Regions from separate parts of the Salinicola endophyticus genome, predicted to be linked through region 2. Evidence: predicted binding sites of a transcription regulator. Region 2 holds the regulator's gene; each other region holds the start of a gene.
What was found. Region 2 encodes PhoB, which activates phosphate uptake and scavenging genes when phosphate is short. Its sites were predicted from a motif close to TGTCATANNNNTGTCANA; they were not measured.
Positions count from the first base shown of each region.

Region 1 (7,289 bases), 280 kb from region 2:
TTGGCATTCGGCTGTTTCATCGCACCACGCGGGCGGTGACGCTGACCGAGGCAGGCGCCGCCCTGGTCTCGCGGCTGGCCCCAGCGGTCGAGGAGGTCGAAAACGCGCTGGATGCGATCAACGGCTTCCGGGATCGCCCCGCCGGCACGCTACGTCTCAATGTACCGGTTAGTGCGGCGCGGCTGATCCTGCCATCGATCCTGCCCGATTTCCTCAAGGCCTACCCGGAGATCCGCATGGAGGTCACCGCCGACAGCGCCGCGACGGATACGCTGGCGGCGGGCTTCGATGCCGGCATCCGCTACGACGAACTGCTCGAACAGGACATGATCGCCGTGCCCATCGGTCCGCGCGAGCAGCGTTTTGCGCTGGTCGCCTCGCCCGATTACCTGGCGCGTCATGGCACCCCCGCGCACCCCCGCGAGCTGCTGCAACATGCCTGTATCCGTGGCCGTTTCACCAACGGCAACCGGCCGGCCTGGGAGTTCGAGCGCGGTGAGGAGTCGATTCGCATCGAGCCCACCGGCCCGTTGACGGTCAGCATCGGCGGCGGTGTGGATCTTGGCGTCGAGGCGGCGTTGCAAGGCGTCGGTTTGGTCATGATCTTCGAGCAGTGGGTCCAGCCGTATCTTGCCAGCGGAGAGCTGGTCGCGGTTCTCGAGCCCTGGTGGCTACGCTTCCCCGGCCCCTATCTCTACTACTCGGGTCGCCGCCTGGTACCGGCCCCGTTGCGCGCCTTCATCGACTTCATCTGCGATCGAGACTCGCTACCCCGGCGGCGGGATCACGTATCCTGACGCTCTTCGTTGCCTCTCGGGAGCTTCCCATGCGCATGTCACCTCTGCCGCCGCTCAACTCGCTGGTCGCCTTCGAGTCGGCGGTGCGCCACATGAGCTTTACCCGCGCCGCGGGCGAGCTCAATCTGTCGCAGAGCGCGGTGAGCCGTCAGGTGGTCCATCTCGAGCAGTTTCTGGGGCGCAAGCTGTTCGTGCGCGAGCAGCGGCGGCTGACCCTGACCCGGGCCGGCGAGGCCTATGCGCTGCAGGTACGGGCGATCCTCGACGACTGTGTCCAGGCCACCGCCGAGGTGATGAAGAGCACTGGCGAGAACGAACTCACGCTCGCCTGCACTGCCGGCGTGGCGCAGTTCTGGATGGCGCCGCGGCTGAGCCTGTTCCGGCGCACCCACCCTGACATCAAGCTGCGCCTGATCGTGCGCGACGGTGTCACTTCGCTCTCTTCGTTCGAGTTCGATATCGGGCTCTACTACCTGAAGAGCCCCGCGCTGCCGGGGTTCGACGCTACCTTCGTGATCCCCGAGCAGGTCTATACCGCCTGCGCGCCGGGCTATCTCGCCACCTGCCGCGAGCGTCACGGCCTCGGCGAGGGCGAACGCCTGAGCCCGGCCCAGCTGCAGCACGAGACGCTGCTGATGCTCGAGGATGCCCAGAGCCTGTGGATCTCCTGGCACGACTGGTTTCGCTACCACCGCCTGGCCAGTCCGGCGCTGGCCAATACCCTGGTGTGCAACCACTATCCGACGCTGGTGGAGATGGCGAGCCTGGAGCAGGGCATCGTGCTCGGCTGGCGGCATGTGATCGACAGCCAGATCCGCCGCGGGCGCCTGGTATGGGCCTCCGACCACTGGGCCAGCCACGGTGGCGGCTATTTCCTGATCACCCCGGAGGAGCGCCGCGAGAACTACGCCACCCGCTGCTTCAAGCGCTGGCTGCTGGAGATGGCGCCCAACGAACCGCTGGCCGCGGCCCCGGGGGGCGGTCGCGGCGCGGGCTGAACGATGCGCTGACCGCATGCTGACATGCGTTTTTGTCGCTTTTCAGGCCGTTCCCGCGCTGATTAGGCTCGAGACGTTCCCGTCCCCACAAGAGCCCAATCATGACCGAACGCACGCCCCCCGCCCGCCTGCTCAAGAACTTCCGCCTGGTCGACGGCAGCGCCGCCGAACCGCGTGACGGCCTCCAGGTACTGATCGAGGGTGACCGCATCGTCCAGGTCGCCGAGACTGCGATCGATGCCCCGCACGCCGAGGTGATCGATCTCGGCGGGCGCACCCTGATGCCGGGGCTGATCGACTGCCACGTGCACGTGATCGCCACCACCGCCGATCTCGGCGCCAATGCGCTGCTGCCCGATGCGCTGGTCGCGGCGCGCGCCACGCCGATCCTGAAAGGCATGCTCGAGCGCGGCTTCACCACGGTACGCGACGTCGGCGGCGCCGACCGCGCCATCCAGCAGGCGGTGGCGGAGGGCTACTTCGTCGGTCCGCGCCTGGTGATCTGCGGCAAGGCGCTGTCGCAGACCGGCGGCCACAACGACTACCGCGGCTTCTTTGATGAGCGTGACGATCAGTACCAGACCCGCCGGCTGGGCTCGATGGGGCGCATCTGCGACGGCGTCGAGGCGGTGCGTCGCGCGGTGCGTCAGGAGATCAAGGGCGGCGCCCAGTTCATCAAGGTGATGGCCAACGGCGGCGTCTCTTCGCCCAGCGACCCGATCGATTTCCTCAGCTTCTCGCGCGCCGAACTCGAGACCATCGTCGAGGAGGCGAGCAATGCCCAGACCTACGTCAGCGCGCACCTGTATACCGACGAGGCGATCCGGCGCGCGGTCGAAGCGGGGGTGCGCTCGCTCGAGCACTGCAATCTGATCACCGCGGAGACCGCGCGCTTTGCCGCCGAGCGCGGGGCCATGGCGTGTCCCACCCTGGTGACCTATGAGCGGCTCAAGCTCGAGGGCGCCGAGTACGGGCTCAAGCCGGAGTCGGTGGCCAAGATCGACGACGTGCGCCTGGCCGGGCTGGAGAGTCTGGTGACCATGCGCGAGGCGGGCCTGGAGATGGCCTACGGCACCGACCTGCTCGGCGAGATGCATCCGCACCAGTCCGACGAGTTCGTGATCCGCGCCCAGGTGCTGCCGCCCCACGAGGTGATCCGCAGCGCCACCGCCACCGCGGCCAAGCTGCTGCGCATGGAGGGGGAGGTCGGCTGCATCGCGCCTGGGGCGTACGCCGACCTGATCGTGGTCGACGGCAACCCGCTGGAGGATATGCGTCTGCTGACCGGTCAGGGCGATCATCTGGCGCTGATCATGCAGGGCGGGCGTGTGATCAAGGAGCGCCTGAGCCGTTGAGCCCGGGGCGGCCGTGGGCGTCACCCACGGCCGCGACCGGCACGCGCTGGACAACCACCACCGTCGATAACAACCGCGACCCATAACAATCACGATCCATAACAACCACAATCGGAGGCCTGCACCATGCATGCACTCTTCGTCATTGCCTATCTGCTGCTGATGGTCGTCGTGGGGCTCTACTTCTCACGGCGCAAGGTCCACGACGATACCGACTTCATCGTCGCCGGACGCTCGCTCTCGACCCTGGTGCTCACCGCGACGCTGCTGGCGACCTTCGTCGGTTCCGGCTCGATCGTCGGCGGCGCCAGCTTCGTGTTCCAGCACGGCCCGGGGGCGGCGATCTTCTTCTTCGCCGGCACGCCGATCGCCGCGCTGGTGGTCTACTTCCTGCTGGCGCGCAAGATGCGCCGCTCACGCGCCACCACCATCCCGGCGCTGATCGAGGCGCGCTTCGGCCCGGTGGCGCGCTCGATCGCGTCGCTGATCATCCTGCTCGCCTACGTCGGTATCGTGTCGTATCAGTTCACCGGCGCGGGGCAGGCGCTCAATCTCGTCTTCGGCCTGCCGGTGTGGCAGGGCGTGGTGATCGCGGCGCTGGTGATGATCGGCCTGGCGACCATGGGCGGGCTGGTCTCGGTGGCCTACACCGACTATCTGAGCGCGGTGATCATCTTCGCCAGCATGCTGATCGCGCTGCCGCTGGTGCTGACCCGGCTGGGTGGCCTCGACGGCATGATGGAGGCGCTGCCGGCGACCCACCAGACGCTGCTCGGCGGGCTCTCGCCGTGGCAAGCACTGAGCTACTTCCTGCCGCTGTTCCTGCTCATCCTGGGCGATCAGAACCTGTTCCAGCGCTTCGCCGCGGCGCGCGACCCGCAGACCGCCAAGAAGGCCGCGCTGGGCCTGGTTCTGGCCTCCATCGTCTGCACATCACTGATCACGCTGCTGGTGTGCGCCACGCGGGTGATGTATCCCGATATCACGCCGTCGACCGCGATGATGACGCTGGCCCAGCAGGGCGTTCCCAGTGTGATCGGCGGCCTGCTGCTGGCCTCGATCGTGGCGCTGCTGCTGACCACCGGCAACTCGTATCTGCTCTCGGCCTCGGCCAGCCTGACCCAGGACATCGTCGGCGGGCTGTTCAAGATCCAGGTGCCGGCGGGCAAGGCGCTGCTGCTCAACCGCCTGGCGGTGGTGCTGCTCGGCCTGCTGGCCTGGGTGCTGGGCGCCTTCTTCCCCAGCGTGCTGGCGATGCAGATGTACTCCTACGGCATGTACGGCGCGGCGATCACGCCGGTGTTCCTGGCCGCGCTGCTGTGGCCGCGGGCGACCCCGGCCGGGGCGCTGGCGGCGATGCTCGTGGGTGGCGGGATGACGCTGGTGTGGGAGATCGCGCTGGGCAAGCCGATGGGCTGGAACAGCGTGCTGGTGGCGATGCCGCTGGCGGCGTTGACGCTGATCGCGGTGAGTCTGGCCGGGCGGCGCCCGGCGGCGGTCTCGAGTACGGCTTGAAGATGGCGAGAACGTTGGCAGCGATGCCAAACACCACGGCCGGGCACACTGCCCGGCCGTGGTGTTTACGGCACCTGGCTCAGCGCGGCATCCAGCCGCGGTCGATCAACGGCGCCAGCAGCCGCCGGTGAATTCCCCGGGCCAGCCGGTGCAGCGCAGGCATGTAGTAGGCCTCGCAGCGCGCGGCGAACAGGGCCACCGAGCCGGAGATGAGCAGTGCCCCCAGCATGTCCAGGGGGAAGTGCACCCCCAGATAGACCCGCGACCAGGCGATACCCAGGCCGATGGCGGCGAAGATCACCCCCAGCGGGCGCAGCTCCCGCGACAGCAGCAGGGTCACCGCGGCGGCGGTGATCACCGTCATGTGATCGCTGGGGAAGGAGCTGTCGGCAGCATGGCTCAGGTAGGTGTGCCCCACCGGCAGCATGAACGGGCGCGGATGACTCCACGCCAGCCCGATCACGCTGTTGACGCCGAGCGCGGCGACGCAGGCCACCAGGCCGCGCAGCGCCAGGCGCTGGCGGGCCGGGTCGCGCTGCAGCCAGCCGACGATCATCAAAAGCGGCACCAGGTAGATGGCGTAGATGGCCAGCGCGTAGGCCAGATCCAGCGTCAGCCGCGAGGCGTGGGCGGGGGCATTGAGCCAGTCGAACAGGCGAAGGTTGAGCGCTTCCATGATAGCGGTACGTCGTCGTCCTTGAGCGTCGTGCGGGAAAAACCAGATCGCCATGCTAGCGCCGCGGCGGCGGCCGGTGCGCAGGGATTGGTAACGAAACGGTCATCTTTTTGTCAGCCGTTGCCTGGCGCTGTCGGCGCCTGGCAACGGGTGATGGTTGTCGTTCTACGCCGGTTCGCTTAACAAGAGCTTATAACGCCTTTCACAGCCGCTAGACGACATGGGCTTATCCGGCGCCCATCGTCAGAGGGGGGATGAGCTCTTAGGGCGGCCACGCCGTCGCTGACAGCGGTTGGGCGTGGCGAGCGCTTCACGCCGGCAGCGGGTTGGTCTCGAAGAAGTCAGCCACGCTCTGGTGCAGTGCCTCGGCCAACGCTTGCTGGTGCGCCTTGACCAGCAGGCGCTTGCAGTCGGCGCGGTTGGACATGAACCCGGTCTCCACCAGCATCGAGGGGATGTCCGGCGACTTGAGCACCGCGAACGCCGCCTTGTTGACCCGGTGCTGATGCAGGTGGGTCACCTCGCCGAGATGGCCGAGCGTGGTCTTGGCCAGCTTCTGGCTGGCGACGTCGGTCCCGCGCATCGACAGGTCGATCAGCACCGACTGCACGTCGGGATCATCCGAATAGATGTTGCTGTCGCGGGTCGAGTCGTAGCGGTCGGCGGCATTCTGGCTCTCCGCCAGCCAGCGTGCCATCGCCGAACTGGCGCCGTGCTCCGAGAGGATGTAGACCGAAGCCCCCGACGCCGACGGGGTGGGCGCGGCATCGGCATGGATCGAGATGAACAGATCGGCGTGGTGGTCGCGGGCCATCAGCACGCGCTGATGCAGCGGAATGAAGATATCGCTGTCACGGGTCAGCGAGGGCTCGAAGCGCGCATCGGCGTGGAGCCGTGTCTTGAGCGCGTCGGCCACGCCCAGGGCGACATACTTCTCGTAGTGGTCGTCGGCGCTGACGCAGCCCGGATCCTTGCCGCCGTGGCCTGCATCGATCTCGATGATCGCCTTGCGCGGCTGGCGGTGGGACTCGGCTTCGGCGGTGACTGCCGCCATCAGCGGGTCGGGGTCGTTGATGCTGACGATCAGCTGGGCGCGCTTGGCATCCAGCTGGCGCACCTGGGTCCTGGGCTGCTTGAGCCGTTTCAGGTCGAGCACGATGCGAATGCCGTCGCCGTGACGCCCGGTGCGCACATCCTTGACGATACCGGCGTGCTGGCGCGGGGCCTTCGACGGTGCGATGCGCGATACCTGCGGCAGATCGATGACCACCCGCGGCGGGTTATCCAGGGTGAAGACCTTGTGCTCGTGGCTGCCCTCGAGCTCGATGACGAAGCTGGCGCTGTCGTCGTCTTCCTGCAGGGTGAAGGGGGTGAGCGGGTTGGCGGCCAGCGCGCGGGTACTGGGGAGGAGACAGGTGGCCAGAAGCGTGGTGATGAAGCGCCTTCTATCCATGACGGTGACTCGTGAAAATGGGTGACGATGGGTAACGATATGGACGTTATAACATAATGTTTATAGCCTAAGATCGGCATGACTATGACCAACGCCGGGGACAAATGATTCCTCGGCGAGTGATATCTCGCGGGCTGTGGCGCGCCGTGATTGGCTATCGGTCAGCCGGTGTCACCCGTGTCAGCAGCGCCTGGCAGTCCGAAAAGTGCCAGTCCACCGCTTCGGGGCAGGGGTTGTCGGGCGCGTTGACGAGCACTGTGGTCGTACCCGCGGCACGGCCGCAGGCCATGTCCATGGAGCTGTCGCCGACCATCACCAGCTCATCCGGCGCCTGCGCCCAGCGGTTGGCGAAGTGCTGCAGCCCGCCGGGGTGGGGCTTGGGCGGGGCTTCGTCGCGGCCGAGCACGTCAGCGTGGGCGAAGCAGTCCGCCAGGCCGATCGCCTCCAGCGTGATATGCGCCAGCTCCTTGGCGTTGCGTGTCAGGATGCCCAGCC
Region 1 is NZ_CP159578.1:3,937,220-3,944,508, reverse strand. It holds gene ABV408_RS17805 (LysR family transcriptional regulator) at 1-797, shown strand, start outside; gene ABV408_RS17800 (LysR substrate-binding domain-containing protein) at 827-1,795, shown strand; gene ABV408_RS17795 (amidohydrolase family protein) at 1,897-3,150, shown strand; gene ABV408_RS17790 (sodium:solute symporter family protein) at 3,277-4,665, shown strand; gene ABV408_RS17785 (phosphatase PAP2 family protein) at 4,745-5,341, opposite strand; gene ABV408_RS17780 (N-acetylmuramoyl-L-alanine amidase) at 5,652-6,794, opposite strand; gene ABV408_RS17775 (HAD family hydrolase) at 6,949-7,289, opposite strand, start outside.
Region 1: the regulator PhoB is predicted to act here: its motif matches at 5,442-5,459, upstream of ABV408_RS17785 (phosphatase PAP2 family protein).

Region 2 (7,289 bases):
GCCGATCGAGGCGGCCTGCTGGTCGGTACGTGCCGCCAGATCCTGATTGCCGCTGTGAATCTGCCCCACACCCACGGTGATGGTGGTGGAGGCCTGGCGTACGCCACCCAGGGCCTCGGCCAGGTGCAGGCGCATGCCCTCGATGGCGTGCAGCAGGCTATGGCGGTCGTTGGGCTTGAGCGTCAGCGCCCGGGTCAGGTCGCCCTCGGCGATGCCCTGCACCGCGTTACGCGCGTGACGTGGGTCTCCGCCGAGGTCGCTCAGTACGCTGCGGATGATCCACGCCATCACCAGGGTGATCGCGATGCCGATCGTGCCGGCGATCAGCCCCATCTTGAGCACACCCATCCAGAACGCATGCTGGATGTCGCTGACATAGACGTTGGCGGCGAGATACCAGTCCCAGGCGGGGACATGGCGCACGTAATTGATGCGCGAGACGTCGTCGCCGTCGGCGTTGGTCGAGGTGTACTCCAGGGTGCCGTCGTCGGGCGAGTCGGCCAGCGCCTTCAGCTCGCGATAGAAGTAGACGCCGTTGTCGTCACGGAAGTTGCTCATGTCGGTGCCGATCGCCCGCTTGGGGTGATAGACGAGGTGAATCTTGCCATCGAAGGCGTAGACATAGCTGCCGTCGAGATCGAGCGCCGACAGGTCGCGCCGTGCCAGATCCTGCGCCGCTTCGATGCTGAACTCACCCTGGGCGGCGCGATCGGCGTAGCGCTGTACCATTGTCTGGGCGCTGGCGACGAAGCTCTTGAGCCCCTTGACCCGCTCGGCCATCAGGGTGTCGCGCTTCTCCAGGGCCATCCAGCCCACCAGCACCAGCATGCCGAGCCACATCAATCCCACCGTGATCCAGAGTTTTTGCCGCATCGTCATCGCGAAAACCGTCCTTATCCGAGGTGTCTGCCGACTCATATAGAGGAGTGAATTACTAGTCAGCTCCCTTTATCGGCAGCACCTACTTAAGATTGAGATAACGATTCGCTGCGCATCGAGCCGCTGCCGCCGGAGACGTGCGCGGCAGCCCGATACGAGACAAGGGGGCGATGGGGCGAGGGCCTATAAATCGCGGGCCGAGAGAGCGGGCCTAGAGCGAGCGGGTCGAGCGCCAGGGGCGGCGAGAGCAGGGCAACTGCGCGGGAAGAAGCGAGCGGCACGGTTGCCGCCCGTAGCGTTCATGGCAGCGCCGAGGTGGCCAGCGTATTGCCCTCGTCGCCTTCGACCAGACGCGTGGCAGGGAATACACAGCGAAAGCGGGCGCCCATGCCGGGTCGGCTGACGATCTCCAGTTGGGCATCGTGGCGCAGCAGCACGTGCTTGACGATGGCCAGCCCGAGGCCGGTACCGCCGGTGGCGGCGCTGCGGCCCTTGTCGACACGGTAGAAGCGCTCGGTCAGGCGCGGGATGTGCACCGGGTCGAAACCCTCACCATCGTCCTCCACCTCGATCGCGGCGCCATCGTGCCACGGCTTCCAGCGCAGCGTGATACAGCTACCATCAGGGGTGTAGCGCACGGCGTTGAAGACCAGGTTGGAGACGGCGCTGCGGATCTCCTTGGTATTGCCGAGCAGCTGGCGCGGCTCGTCGACCTGCAGCGCGAGCTGCTGGCGTCCCGCGCTGAGCCCGCGGGCGTCGTCGAGCACACTGTCGAGCAGGGCGCGGATATCGAGGGTATCGCGGTCGTTGTCTGGGCTATCGATCTCGAGCCGCGACAACAGCAGCAGATCCTCGACCAGGTTCTGCATGCGCGTGGTCTGCGCCTGCATCTGCGAGAAACCGCGCTGCCAGCGGGTCGGCAGCTGGTCGGCGTGGTCGGAGTAGGTCTCCAGATAGCCGGCCAGCACGGTCAGCGGGGTGCGCAGCTCGTGGGAGACATTGGCGACGAAGTCGCGGCGCATCATCTCCAGCTGGTGCAGCCGGGTCACGTCGCGCACCATCAGCAGGCGTTCGTCATCGCCGAACAGGGTGATATGGAACTGCAGCGTATGCGCGGCGTCGATCGGTGAGGGGATCAGCAGCGGCTCGCGGTAGTCGCGGGCCTCGAAGTAGTCGATGAAGCGCGGATCGCGCAGCAGGTTGGTGATCGGCTGGCCGCGGTCATGGTCGGGCTGCAGGCCGAGCATGTCGGAGGCGGCGCTGTTCCACCACTCCAGGTCGCCGCGCGGATCCAGCATCACCACGCTGTCGCGCATCGCCTCGCAGGAGTCCTGGATGCGCCGCAGGATATCGCGCAGCCGGCGCTGCATCTGGCTCTGCGCTTTCTGGTAAGTGTAGAGGCGGTCGAACAGATCGCCCCATACGCCGGTGCCGGGCGGCGGCGCCTCACGCGGATGGCGCAGCAGCCACACATAGAGCAGGCGCACATGGCGTAGATGCAGGAAGACATAGAGCCCGAGCCCCGCGGCCAGCCCCCAGCCGAGGCCAGCGAACAGCGCGCCGAACAGCTCGCCCAGCAGCGTACCCATCGCGCCGAGCCCGAACAGCATGTAGCCAAGGCGCCACAGTTCGTTGATCCAGTAGCGCACGCTGCGACTTACTCCCTGATCGAAAAGCGGTAACCGGTGCCGCGCACCGTCTGGATCAGATGCTGGTGCGTCTCGCCCAGCGACTTGCGCAGCCGGCGGATATGCACGTCGACGGTGCGCTCCTCGACGTAGACGTTGCCACCCCAGACCTGATCGAGCAACTGGCTACGCGTGTAGGCGCGCTCCTGGTGGGTCATGAAGAACTGCAGCAGGCGGTACTCGGTGGGGCCGATCTCCAGCGCGCTGCCGTGTGAGGTGACGCGATGGCTGGCGGGGTCGAGCTTGAGCCCCTCGACCTCGACCGCCTCCTCGATGCCCGGTGGCGTGGCCCGGCGCAGCACCGCCTTGAGCCGGGCTACCAGCTCGCGCGGCGAGAACGGCTTGGTGATGTAGTCGTCGGCGCCCGCCTCGAGCCCCTGGACCTTGTTGTCCTCCTCACCCTTGGCGGTGAGCAGGATGATCGGCATCTCGGCGGTGGCTTCCTCGCGCTTGAGGCGGCGCGCCAGCTCGATCCCGCTGGTGCCCGGCATCATCCAGTCGAGCAGGATCAGATCCGGCTTGTGGTCCAGCGCCATGGCGTGGGCGCTCTGAGCGTTGTCCGCCTCCAGCACGCGGTAGTCGGCCATCTCCAGTGCCACGGCGATCATTTCGCGGATGGAGGGCTCGTCGTCAACGATGAGTACGGTCTTGGAGCTCATGACAGGCCTCGAGTGAGCCGCCGGAGGAGGCGCGCGTGCAGCGGACAACCTTCCGGCCGTGACAGAACGGTGACGATTACAGCGTGAAAATATGACAAATGCGTGACATCGATATCATCCCTCACATCTCTCATCGAGACCATCGGCCCTGGCGACGGCCGGCGGCCGATGGGGACGAAGGGGCGATCGATGAGGGCAGCGGCTCATATCATCGGCCACAGGCTCAGCACCACGCCGGCGAACAGCAACAGCCCCGACCAGAAGTTGTTGAGGAAGGCCTGGAAGCAGGGGCCGCGCTCGCGCTCACGGATCAGCCACTGCTGATAGATGAAAGTTGCCGCCATCGCTGCCAGCCCCAGCCAGAAGAACCCGCCCAGCGCCAGGCGTGCACCGATCCAGGCCAGCAGCGCCAGCGTGGCCAGTTGCAGCAGACCGATGATCAGCTTGTCGGCGCGGCCGAACAGGCGCGCGGTGGATTTCACTCCGATCTTGATGTCGTCGTCGCGATCGACCATGGCGTACTGGGTGTCGTAGGCCACGGTCCAGGCCAGGTTGGCCAGCAGCAGCAGCCACGCTTCCAGCGGCACGCTGCGGCTCACCGCCATGAACGCCATCGGGATGCTCCACGAGAACGCCAGCCCCAGCACCACCTGGGGCAGATGGGTGTAGCGCTTCATGAAGGGGTAGAGCGCGGCCAGCGCCACGCCGACGAAGGAGAGCAGCACCGTGGGCAGGTTGGTGAAGCAGACCAGCACGAAGGCTGCCGCGACCAGCACCGCGAACAGGATCTTGGCCTCGCGCTCGCGGATACGCCCGGTGGCCAGCGGGCGCTCGCGGGTGCGCTTGACGTGGCCATCGATCCTGCGGTCGGCGTAGTCGTTGACCACGCAGCCGGCGGCGCGCATCAGATAGACGCCGAGCACGAAGATGATCAGGTTGGCGCGATCCGGCAGGCCGTCGGCGGCGAGCCACAGCGCCCACAGCGTGGGCCACATCAGCAGCCAGGTGCCGATCGGCTTGTCGAGCCGGGTCAGGCGCAGGAAATCGGGGATTCGCGCCAGGCCGCGGGGGCGTGGCGTGGGGTCGGCGGCGGTGACGGGATCGGGGCCGGCGGCGGACATCGAATTCTCCAGAACGGCGAGCGGGACGCGACTGGCTGGACCTTACACCACAACCCCGCCGGCAGCGAGGCGTGGCAATGGGGTGCCGCGATAGGGGTAGCAATAGGGGGTAGCGATAGAGGGTAACGATAGGGGGTAGCGATAGCGTACGGGACGTAGCGATAGATATTGCTTTTGTCACGCCGACGTGCTCAGACTCAAGGTGGGCGCGGTCAGCGGATGTCGGCGTCGCTCCTGCGTGTCGATAGGCGCTGGCAGCACTGGGATCGCGGGACAGGGTGGCTCGATCCTTGGGAGTAGAACAATGACAAACCACGGTAAACCCGCCGCCGGCATCCACTACCAGCAGCAGGATGCCAGCTATTTCGACAAACGCGGCCTGCGTCGCCACGCCGGGCCCTGGTCGCTCTGGGCACTGGGCGTGGGGGCGGTGATCTCGGGCCACTACTCGGGCTGGAACCTGGGGCTCGCCTCGGGCGGTTGGGGCGGCATGGCGATCGCCACCGCGATCATCGCGGTGATGTACCTGGGCCTGACCTTCTGTATCGCCGAGATGTCGCCGGCCCTGCCGCACACCGGTGCTGCCTACTCCTTCGCGCGCTCTTCCATGGGGCCCTGGGGCGGTTTCGTCACCGGCCTGTGCGAGAACGTCGAGTACGTGCTCACGCCGGCGGTGATCGTGTTCTTCATCGGGGCTTATCTGGGCAGCATCTTCGAGACGCCGGCGGCGTTCCAGCCGGTGTGGTGGCTGCTGGGCTATCTCCTCTTTGTCGGTCTCAACATCGTCGGGGTCGAGCTGTCGTTCAGGGTGACGCTGGCGGTGACCCTGCTGGCGCTGGCGGTTCTGGTGGTGTTCTGGTTCAGCGCCTTCACCCATCTCGACTTTTCGACCTGGGCGCTGAACATCGCACCCGGCGGCGGTGAGCTCGAAGGCGGCCACGGACCCCTGCTGCCGATGGGTATCGGCGGCGCCCTGGCGGCGATGCCGTTCGCGGTGTGGCTGTTCCTGGCCATCGAGCAGCTGCCGCTGGCCGCCGAGGAGTCGGTCGACCCGCGGCGTGACATGCCGCGCGGCATCCTGCTCGGCATCACCACCCTGATCATCTCCGCCACCCTGATTCTGGTGCTCAACCCCGCGGTAGTGGGCGTCGGTAGCTACGCCCTGAGCCAGTCCGGTGAGCCGTTGCTGGATGGTTTCCAGGCGATCTTCGGGGCCGGCACCGCCAAGTTCCTCGCGCTGCTGGCACTGGTCGGGCTGATCGCCAGTTTCCATACCATCATTTTTGCCCAGGGCCGGCAGATCTACTCGCTCTCCCGCGCCGGCTACTTTCCCACCTTCCTCTCGGTGACCCACGGTACGCGCAAGACACCGTACGTGGCGATGATCGGCGGTGCGCTGGTGGGCATGACCATCATGCTGATCTGCTTCTTCGGCCTCGGCACCCAGGAGGGCTCGGCGGTGATCGGGGGCACGCTGCTCAACATGGCGGTATTCGGCGCCATGTGCTCCTACATCGCCCAGGCGCTCTCCTTCATCCTGTTGCGCCGCCATCACGCCCATATCGAGCGCCCCTACCGCAGCCCCTTCGGTATCCCCGGTGCCGTGGCGACCATCGTCATCGCGCTGATGACGATCTACTTCCAGCTCAGCGACAGCACCTATCGGATCGGCGTGATCGGCGTCGCCCTGTGGCTGGCGGTGGGTATCGGCTACTTCGCCTGCGTCGGGCGGCACCGTCTGATCCTGTCGCCGGAGGAGGAGTTCGCCATGCAGCGAGGCGAGCAGGCCGAGGCGGACGACGACAGCCGTGCAGCGGGCTCCTGATCTCCCTGACATCGTGAGCGAGGAACGGCCATGAGTGATCGCCAAGTCAGAAGCGTGCGCACCGCCGCCGAGGCGCGTGAACTCGTCGAGGCGCGCGGATTGACCCACGTCAAGGTCGGCATGTTCGACATCGACGGCGTGATGCGCGGTAAGTACATGCAGCGCGACAAGTTCTTCGCCGCGCTGAAGAAGGGGTTCGCCTTCTGCGATGTGGTACTGGGCTGGGACAGCAAGGACGAGCTCTACGACAACGTCGCTTTCACCGGCTGGCATACCGGCTATCCGGATGCGCCGCTGCGGATCGTCCCCGAGAGCTGCCGCGAGGTGCCGTTCGAGGGCGACATGCTGCTGTTTCTGGCCGAGTTCGAGGGTGATGCCGGCCAGCTCTGCCCGCGCGGGCTGCTCAGGCGCGTGCTGGCCCGCGCCGAGGCGCAGGGGTTCGATGTCCTCGGTTCGCTGGAGTACGAGTTCTTCCTGTTCCAGGAGACCCCGGAGTCGATCCGCGAGAAGGGCTATCGTGACCTCAAGCCGCTGACGCCGGACATGATGGGCTACTCGATGCTGCGCAGCTCGGTGCATGGCGAGCTCTACCACGACCTGCTGGCGCTGGCGGAGACCATGGATTTCCCCATCGAGGGGCTGCATACCGAGACCGGGCCCGGCGTGCTCGAGGCGGCGATCGGCGTCGACGACGCCCTGAACGCCGGCGACAAGGGGGCGCTGTTCAAGACCTTCACCAAGGTGTGGGCGCAGCGGCGCGGGCTGATGGCGACCTTCATGGCCAAGTGGTCGCCGGACTACCCCGGTCAGAGCGGGCATATCCATCTCTCGCTGCGCCATCGCGACGGCGACCGTTCGGCTTTCTTCGATGCCGACGCGGCCGATGGCATGAGCCAGATCCAGCGCCACTTCGTCGCCGGCCAGCAGCGTCTGATGCCGGAGCTGCTGGCGATGTTCGCGCCGACGATCAACAGCTATACCCGACTGATTCCCGGCTTCTGGGCGCCCACCGATGCCACCTGGGGGGTCGAGAACCGCACCTGTGCGCTGCGCGTGATCCCCGGCTCTGAGACGTCTCAGCGGGTCGAGTATCGCCTCGGCAGCGCCGACGCCAATC
Region 2 is NZ_CP159578.1:4,218,593-4,225,881, reverse strand. It holds gene ABV408_RS19050 (methyl-accepting chemotaxis protein) at 1-879, opposite strand, end outside; gene phoR (phosphate regulon sensor histidine kinase PhoR) at 1,179-2,528, opposite strand; gene phoB (phosphate regulon transcriptional regulator PhoB) at 2,537-3,226, opposite strand; gene ubiA (4-hydroxybenzoate octaprenyltransferase) at 3,430-4,347, opposite strand; gene ABV408_RS19030 (amino acid permease) at 4,652-6,172, shown strand; gene ABV408_RS19025 (glutamine synthetase) at 6,203-7,289, shown strand, end outside.

Region 3 (7,289 bases), 200 kb from region 2:
GATGTTGAGCTTGAAGCGGTAGCCGAGAACGATGGAGACGATGATCGCCCCCACCACCAGCAGACTCATCATGTCAGTTCCCCTCGTGCGTGATCCCGGTACCGGCGCGTCCGGCTCCCGGAGTGATGTTGTTGGCGTGTCTGCGCAAGCGGGCGCTCACTCGCCCGCCAGCGCGATCCGAAACAGCCGCGCCGGGTTGTCGACCAGCACCTGGCGGCGCTCTTGCGGGTCAGGCAGCAGCTTCTCCAGCAGCGCGAACTGGGCGTCGTAGTCGGTGTCCGCCTCGAAGCGGGTGTGCGGCCAGTCGCTGCCCCACAGCAGGTTCTCGCTGTGGCCGTAGGCGTCGCGCAGCCGCTCGATCGAGCGGCTCGCCTGATCCAGGCTCGACCGGCTGCGGTAGGTGGCCGAGAGCTTGACCCACAGCGGCTGGTGCGCCATCCGCGTCAGTAGTGCACGATGTGCCGGATTCACCGGATCGATTTCGCCGCCCGGCAGGCCGAAGTGATCGATCACCACGTCGCAGCCGGCGTCCAGGATCGGCGCCACCACGTCATCGAGATCTTCCATTCCGCGCTGGATCTCCACCGACCAGCGGCGCCGGGCCAGCTCCGTGAAGAAGCCCTGCCACGGCGCCGCGGCGTAATCGTCGAGCGTCTTGCCGATCAGGTTGAGACGCACGCTGACCACCCCGGCGGCGTCGAGCGCATCCAGCGCAGCCGCAGAGATCGTCGGTTCGACCACCGCGGTGCCGCGCAGCCGCTCGGGGTAGCGGCGCAGTGCCGCCAACAGATAGTCGTTGTCGGTACCGAGGAAGCTCGGCTGCACCAGGACACCGTGGGACAGGCCACAGCGGTCCAGATGGGCCAGATACGTTTCCACCTTGGCGTCGTAGTCCGGGCTATAGCGCCGGCCCTCCACCAGCGGCAGATCGCGCTGGAAGATGTGAGCATGGGTATCCACGCCCGTTACGACTTTAGCAGTAGAATGCATCATAAAATCCTTGAATCACATGATATAAGCCTATGCAATCAGCCCTTGTCCGACCGCTTCGACTCATCCATTCATCTATATGAATAGATCAATCGACAGCATACACGCTTTTAGTCGCAGTTTTCTTTACCTACGACTAAAGGTGATACATTGAAATCAATAACAGGCAGGGAACCTAACGTGATGAGAACGTCGAGCCTGCAGACCGACGAACGTCTGCCGCTCTATCAACGCCTGCGCGACGATATGCTCTCGCGCATCGCTTCCGGGGAGTGGGCACCCGGCATCGCCATCCCCACCGAAGCCGAGCTGACCAAGCAGTACGGCGTCGCGGTGGGCACCCTGCGCAAGGCCGTGGATACCCTGGTCCAGGACGGCCTGATGGAGCGCAGCCAGGGGCGCGGCACCTTCATTCGGCGCCCCAACTTCCAGGGCTCCCTGTTCCGTTTCTTCCGCCAGGTGGATGCGCTCGGCGAGCGCCAAGTACCCACCAGCCGGATTCTGAGCCGAACGCGTGCCCAGGCCCCGGAGAACGTGGCCAAGGCGCTGGACCTCGCCCCGGGGAGCGAGGTGATCAAGCTCGAACGGCTGCGCCAGATCGGCGGCAGCAACGTCTCGCGGGAGGAGATCTGGCTGCCGGCGGCGCGCTTCGACCGGCTGATGTCGGTGGACCCGGAGGCGTTCGAGAACCTGCTCTACCCCTTCTACGAGACCCAGTGCGGCCAGCTGGTGGCCTCGGCGCGCGAGACCCTCACCGTGGAGACCGCCGACGCCCACACCGCCGCGGCGCTGGAGATCGCCGAGGGGGCGCCGGTGGTGAACATCGAACGCCTGGCGCTGGGTTACGACGGCACGCCGCTGGAGTTTCGCCGCACCCTGGGCAATGCCGAGACCTTTCGCTATCAGGTCGACATCACCTGAGACCGCGACCCGTAAGGGAACGTAACGCGGGCGTCACGGTCGATGGAGAGGGCCTCAAGATGCCGGGCCCGCTCCCATCGCCGCGCAGGATGTCACCGTGTTTCGATCCTTCTTTCCTCGACCCGCGCTGCTCTCGCTCAGCGCACTCGTCTGGTCGCTGCTGTGCCTGGGGCTGTGGGACACCACCGCCAACGCCTGGGGTGCCGTCATCGGCCTGCCCCCGCTCGCCCCCGGCGCCGAGCTGCCGATCGATGTCTCGCGCTTCTGGGCGCCGTCGTTTTTGTGGTTCTACCTCTACTACATCCTGTGCACGGCGCTCTTCGCCGCCGCCTGGTTCCGCTTAAGCCCGCACCGCTGGCAGCGCTGGTCGATCCTCGGCAGCGCGCTGATCGTGTTCTTGACCTACTTCTCGGTCCAGACCAGCGTCGCGGTCAACGCCTGGTACGGGCCGTTCTGGGACATGGTGCAGCGGGCGCTGAGCGGCGACGGCGCGGTGAGCGCGGCGGATCTCTACGGCGAAATGCTCGCCTTCGCCGGTATCGCCTTCGTCGCGGTCACGGTGGGGGTGTTCAACCTGTTCTTCGTCAGCCACTACATCTTCCGCTGGCGTTGGGCGATGAACGACTACTACATGCACCACTGGTCGCGCCTGCGCCATGTCGAGGGGGCCGCTCAGCGCGTGCAGGAGGACACCATGCGTTTCTCCACCACGCTGGAGGGGCTGGGGGTGAGTCTGCTCAAGTCGGTGCTGACGCTGATCGCCTTCCTGCCGCTGCTGGTAACGATGTCCCAGCACATCACCGAACTGCCGCTGGTCGGGCACGTCTCCAACGCCCTGGTGTGGTCGGCGGTCGCCTGGTCGCTGTTCGGTACCCTGTTCCTGGCACTGGCAGGGGTCAAGCTACCGGGGCTGGAGTTTCGCAATCAGCGCGTGGAGGCGGCCTACCGCAAGGAGCTGGTCTACGGCGAGGACGCCGCCGAGCGCGCCCGCCCGGCCACGGTAGCGGAGCTTTTTCAGGCGGTGCGGCGCAACTACTTCCGGCTCTACTGGCACTATGCCTACTTCAATATCGCGCGCATCTTCTACCTGCAGGCGGATGCGGTCTTTGCCTTCATCGTGCTGGCGCCCTCGATCGTCGCCGGCAAGCTGACCCTGGGCCTGTTGCAGCAGATCCTCAACGTCTTCGGCCAGGTGCGCGACTCCTTCCAGTATCTGGTCAACTCTTGGTCGACCATCATCGAACTGCTGTCGATCGTCAAACGTCTGCGCACCTTCGAGCGGATGATCGAACGCACGCCGGAGGCCCCCCAGGCAACGACCTGAGAGATGACGGCGGGGCACGCAGCGCCCTGCCTTCATCGCCACGTCACCGCCCGGTCAAAGCGCTGTCATTCAAATGACATTCGAATGCCACGCTCCTGACATCTTGTCGTCCTAGCGTACGCACCACACCCTGTAACGCTCTGTCAGGAGATGTACCGTGCGCCTTACCCCTATGCTGCTTCCGTTCGTCGCTGTCACCGCGCTCTCTCTCTCCACCTCGGCCCAGGCGGCCACCACCATCACCTGGTGGCACGCCATGGAGGGCGTGCTCGGCGAGAAGGTCAACGCCATCGCCGACGAGTTCAACGCCTCCCAGGACGACTATGTGGTCAAGCCCGTCTACAAGGGCAGCTACAGCGATAATCTGACCGCGACCATCGCTGCTTTCCGCGCCGGCCAGGCACCGGCGATCACCCAGGTGTTCGAGGTCGGCACGGCGACGATGATGAACGCCAAGGGCGCGATCTATCCGGTCTACCAGTTGATGCAGGACACCGGCACGGCGTTCGATCCCGACGCCTTCCTTCCGGCGGTGAAGAGCTACTACACCTCGCGCGACGGCCACATGCTGTCGATGCCTTTCAACTCCTCCACCCCGGTGCTTTATTACAACAAGGACGCCTTCGCCAAGGCCGGCATCGAGACGCCGCCCAAGACCTGGGCCGAGGTCGGCAAGGACGCCCACAAGCTGGTCGAGAGCGGCGCCGCCGAGTGCGGTCTGACCACCGCCTGGCCGAGCTGGACCCAGCTGGAGAACTTCAGCGCGATCAACGATGTGCCCTTCGCCACCCAGGCCAACGGCTTCAATGGTACCGACGCCCGCCTGGTGTTCGACAAGCAGCCGGCCACGGTGGGGCATATCCAGGATCTGGCCGAGTGGCAGAAGAGCCACGCCTTCGAGTATGGCGGCCGCGCCGACAACGGCACCAAGCGTTTCCAGTCGGGGCGCTGCGCCATGCTGACCACCTCCTCCGCCTCGCGTGCGGGTATCCAGGAAGCCGCCAAGGGCAAGTTCACCTTCGGCATCGCCCCGCTGCCCTATGACGCCGAAGCGGTGAGCCAGCCCCGCAACTCGATCATCGGCGGCGCCTCGCTGTGGGTCATGCAGGGCCAGTCGGACAAGGTCTACAAAGGCGTGGCCGAGTTCCTCAACTTCCTCTCCTCGCCGGCGATACAGGCCGACTGGGCCAGCTTCACCGGCTATGTGCCGATCACCACTGCCGCCTATCAGCAGTTGAAAGAAGAGGGCTTCTACGCCAAGACGCCGGGCGCCAGCGTGGCGATCGACCAGCTGACCCGGGGCACGCCGGATGACAACGGCCGCGGCCTGCGTCTGGGCAACATGCCGCAGATCCGCAACATCATCGCCGAGCAGCTGGAGAAAGCGTTCAACGGCAGCGAGCCCGCCGCCCAGGCACTGACCGAGGCCGCCAAGCGTGGCAATGCGGAGCTCGAGCAGTTCGAGCGCAGCGTCTCGAACTAGGGCTGCGTACGCAAACGATCTGCGCGCGCTGACCTTGTGTCCAAACCCTAAGCGCCTGAGATGTCCTTCTCTCCTGTCGAGTCCCTGAAAGCGGGCGGCGCAAGCCGCCCGCTGTGCCGATCAAGATGACCACTTTCGAACGTCACTCCGTCACTCCCTGGCTGCTGCTGGCGCCCCAGCTCGCGGTGGTTGCCATCTTCTTCTTCTGGCCCGCCGCCGAGTCAGTGCGTCAGGCGTTCTACGTGCAGGATGCCTTCGGCCTCGGTGAGCGCTTCGTCGGGCTCGCCAACTTTCAGCATGTGCTCAGCTCCCCCGGCTACTGGCACGCCTTCGGCGTCACCGCGCTGTTCAGCCTGCTGGTGGCGGCGGGCGCCATGGGTCTGGCACTGCTGCTGGCGGTCCTCGCCGACCGCGTGCTCCACGGCGCCAAGCTCTACCGCGTGCTGCTCACCTGGCCCTATGCGGTAGCACCGGCGGTGGCAGGGCTTTTGTGGCTGTTCATGTTCGACCCGGTGCTCGGCGTGCTGACCCACGCCCTGGCCGCTTTCGGCGTGCACTGGGATGCCCAGCTCGACCCCGGCCAGGCGCTGGCGCTGGTGGTGATCGCCTCGATCTGGCAGCAGATGAGCTATAACTTCGTGTTCTTTCTCGCCGGGCTGCAGATGATCCCCGCCTCGCTGCTCGAGGCCGCCGCCATCGACGGCGCCGGGCCGTTTCGGCGCTTCTTCGGCATCACCCTGCCGCTGCTGTCGCCGACCGCCTTCTTCCTGCTGGTGATGAACAGCGTCTACGTGCTGTTCGAGACCTTCGCCACCATCGACAACACCACCCTGGGCGGCCCCGGCGGCGCCACCCGCACGCTGGTCTACAAGCTCTACGAGGATGGCTTCGTGGGCCGCGACCTGGGCGGCTCCAGCGCCCAGTCGGTGCTGCTGATGCTGCTGGTCGGGGTGCTCACCTTCATCCAGTTCCGCTATCTCGAACGCAAGGTCGCCTACTGATGCGCTATCGTCGCCCCGGCCTCGACGGCCTCACTCACCTGCTGCTGATCATTGGCGTGGTGATCTTCGGGCTACCGCTGTGGCTCGCGCTCACCGCCTCCACCCATAGTGCCGCGGATCTGCAGAACGGCATCGCCCCGCTGTGGTTCGGCGACCAGGGGCTGGCCAACTACTGGCAGCTACTGTCGCAGCCGATGCCCGGGCTCGGCGTCAGCGCCCTGCGCCTGCTCGGCAACTCGCTGGTGATGGCGCTGGGTATCGCCCTGGGCAAGATCGCGATCTCGCTGCTGGCCGCCTATGCCATCGTGTTCTTCCGCTTTCCCTGCCGCACGCTCTGCTTCTGGCTGATCTTCGTCACCCTGATGCTGCCGGTGGAAGTGCGCATCGTGCCGACCTACGGCGTGGTGGCGCGCTTCGGGCTGATCGATACCTACGCCGGGATGATCCTGCCGCTGATCGCCTCGGCCACCGCCACCTTCCTGCTGCGCCAGTGCTTTCTGAGCCTGCCGTCGGAGCTGTTCGAGGCGGCACGGCTGGATGGCGCCGGGCCGCTGCGCTTTCTCAAGGATTTCGTGCTGCCGCTGTCGCGGACCAACCTCGCGGCGCTGTTCGTGATCATGTTCATCTATAGCTGGAACCAGTACCTGTGGCCGCTGCTGGCGGCCAACTCGCCGGATCACGCCACCGCCGTGATCAGTCTGAAGAATCTGGTGCAGTCCACCGACACCCTGCCGCCCTGGCAACTGGCCACCGCGATGACGCTGCTCACGGTGCTGCCGCCGGTGGTGGTGATCGTCGCCATGCAGCGCTTCTTCGTGCGTGGGCTGACCGATGCCGAAAAGTGACCCCAAACGCCAAGAGACTCATCCCATGGCCACGCTGACATGCCGCCAGCTCGGCAAGACCTACAAGGGCGGCCAGCGCGCCGTCGACGGTATCGATCTGACCCTGGAAAGTGGCGAGCTGATGGTCGTGGTGGGCCCCTCGGGCTGCGGGAAGTCGACCTTCCTGCGGCTGGTGGCGGGGCTCGAGACTATCAGTGATGGCGAGCTGGAGATCGGCGGGACGCTGGCCAACCGCCTGGAGCCGGCCCAGCGCGGGGTGGCGATGGTATTCCAGAACTACGCCCTCTACCCGCACATGAGCGTGTTCGACAACATGGCCTATGCGCTCAAGCTGCAGAAGCGCCCGCGCGAGGAGATCACGCGCCGGGTACGCGAGGCCGCGACCCTGCTGGGCATCGAGGCGCTGCTCGAACGCCGCCCGCGCCAGCTCTCCGGCGGCCAGCGCCAGCGCGTGGCGATGGGCAGGGCGATCGTGCGCGAGCCGCGCGTGTTCCTGTTCGACGAGCCGCTCTCCAACCTCGATGCCGCGCTGCGCGTGCAGATGCGCCTGGAGATTCGACGCCTGCAGCAGCGCCTGGGCGCGAGCATGCTCTATGTCACCCACGACCAGGTCGAGGCGATGACCCTGGCCGACCGTCTGGTCGTCATGCGCGACGGCCGCATCGAGCAGATCGGCACTCCGATGAGCCTGTTCGAGACGCCCGCCAGTTGCTTCGTGGCGCGCT
Region 3 is NZ_CP159578.1:4,017,274-4,024,562, forward strand. It holds gene ABV408_RS18130 (SLC13 family permease) at 1-72, opposite strand, end outside; gene ABV408_RS18135 (amidohydrolase family protein) at 157-960, opposite strand; gene ABV408_RS18140 (GntR family transcriptional regulator) at 1,174-1,911, shown strand; gene sbmA (peptide antibiotic transporter SbmA) at 2,009-3,235, shown strand; gene ugpB (sn-glycerol-3-phosphate ABC transporter substrate-binding protein UgpB) at 3,393-4,718, shown strand; gene ugpA (sn-glycerol-3-phosphate ABC transporter permease UgpA) at 4,844-5,719, shown strand; gene ugpE (sn-glycerol-3-phosphate ABC transporter permease UgpE) at 5,719-6,564, shown strand; gene ABV408_RS18165 (sn-glycerol-3-phosphate ABC transporter ATP-binding protein UgpC) at 6,590-7,289, shown strand, end outside.
Region 3: the regulator PhoB is predicted to act here: its motif matches at 3,299-3,316, upstream of ugpB (sn-glycerol-3-phosphate ABC transporter substrate-binding protein UgpB).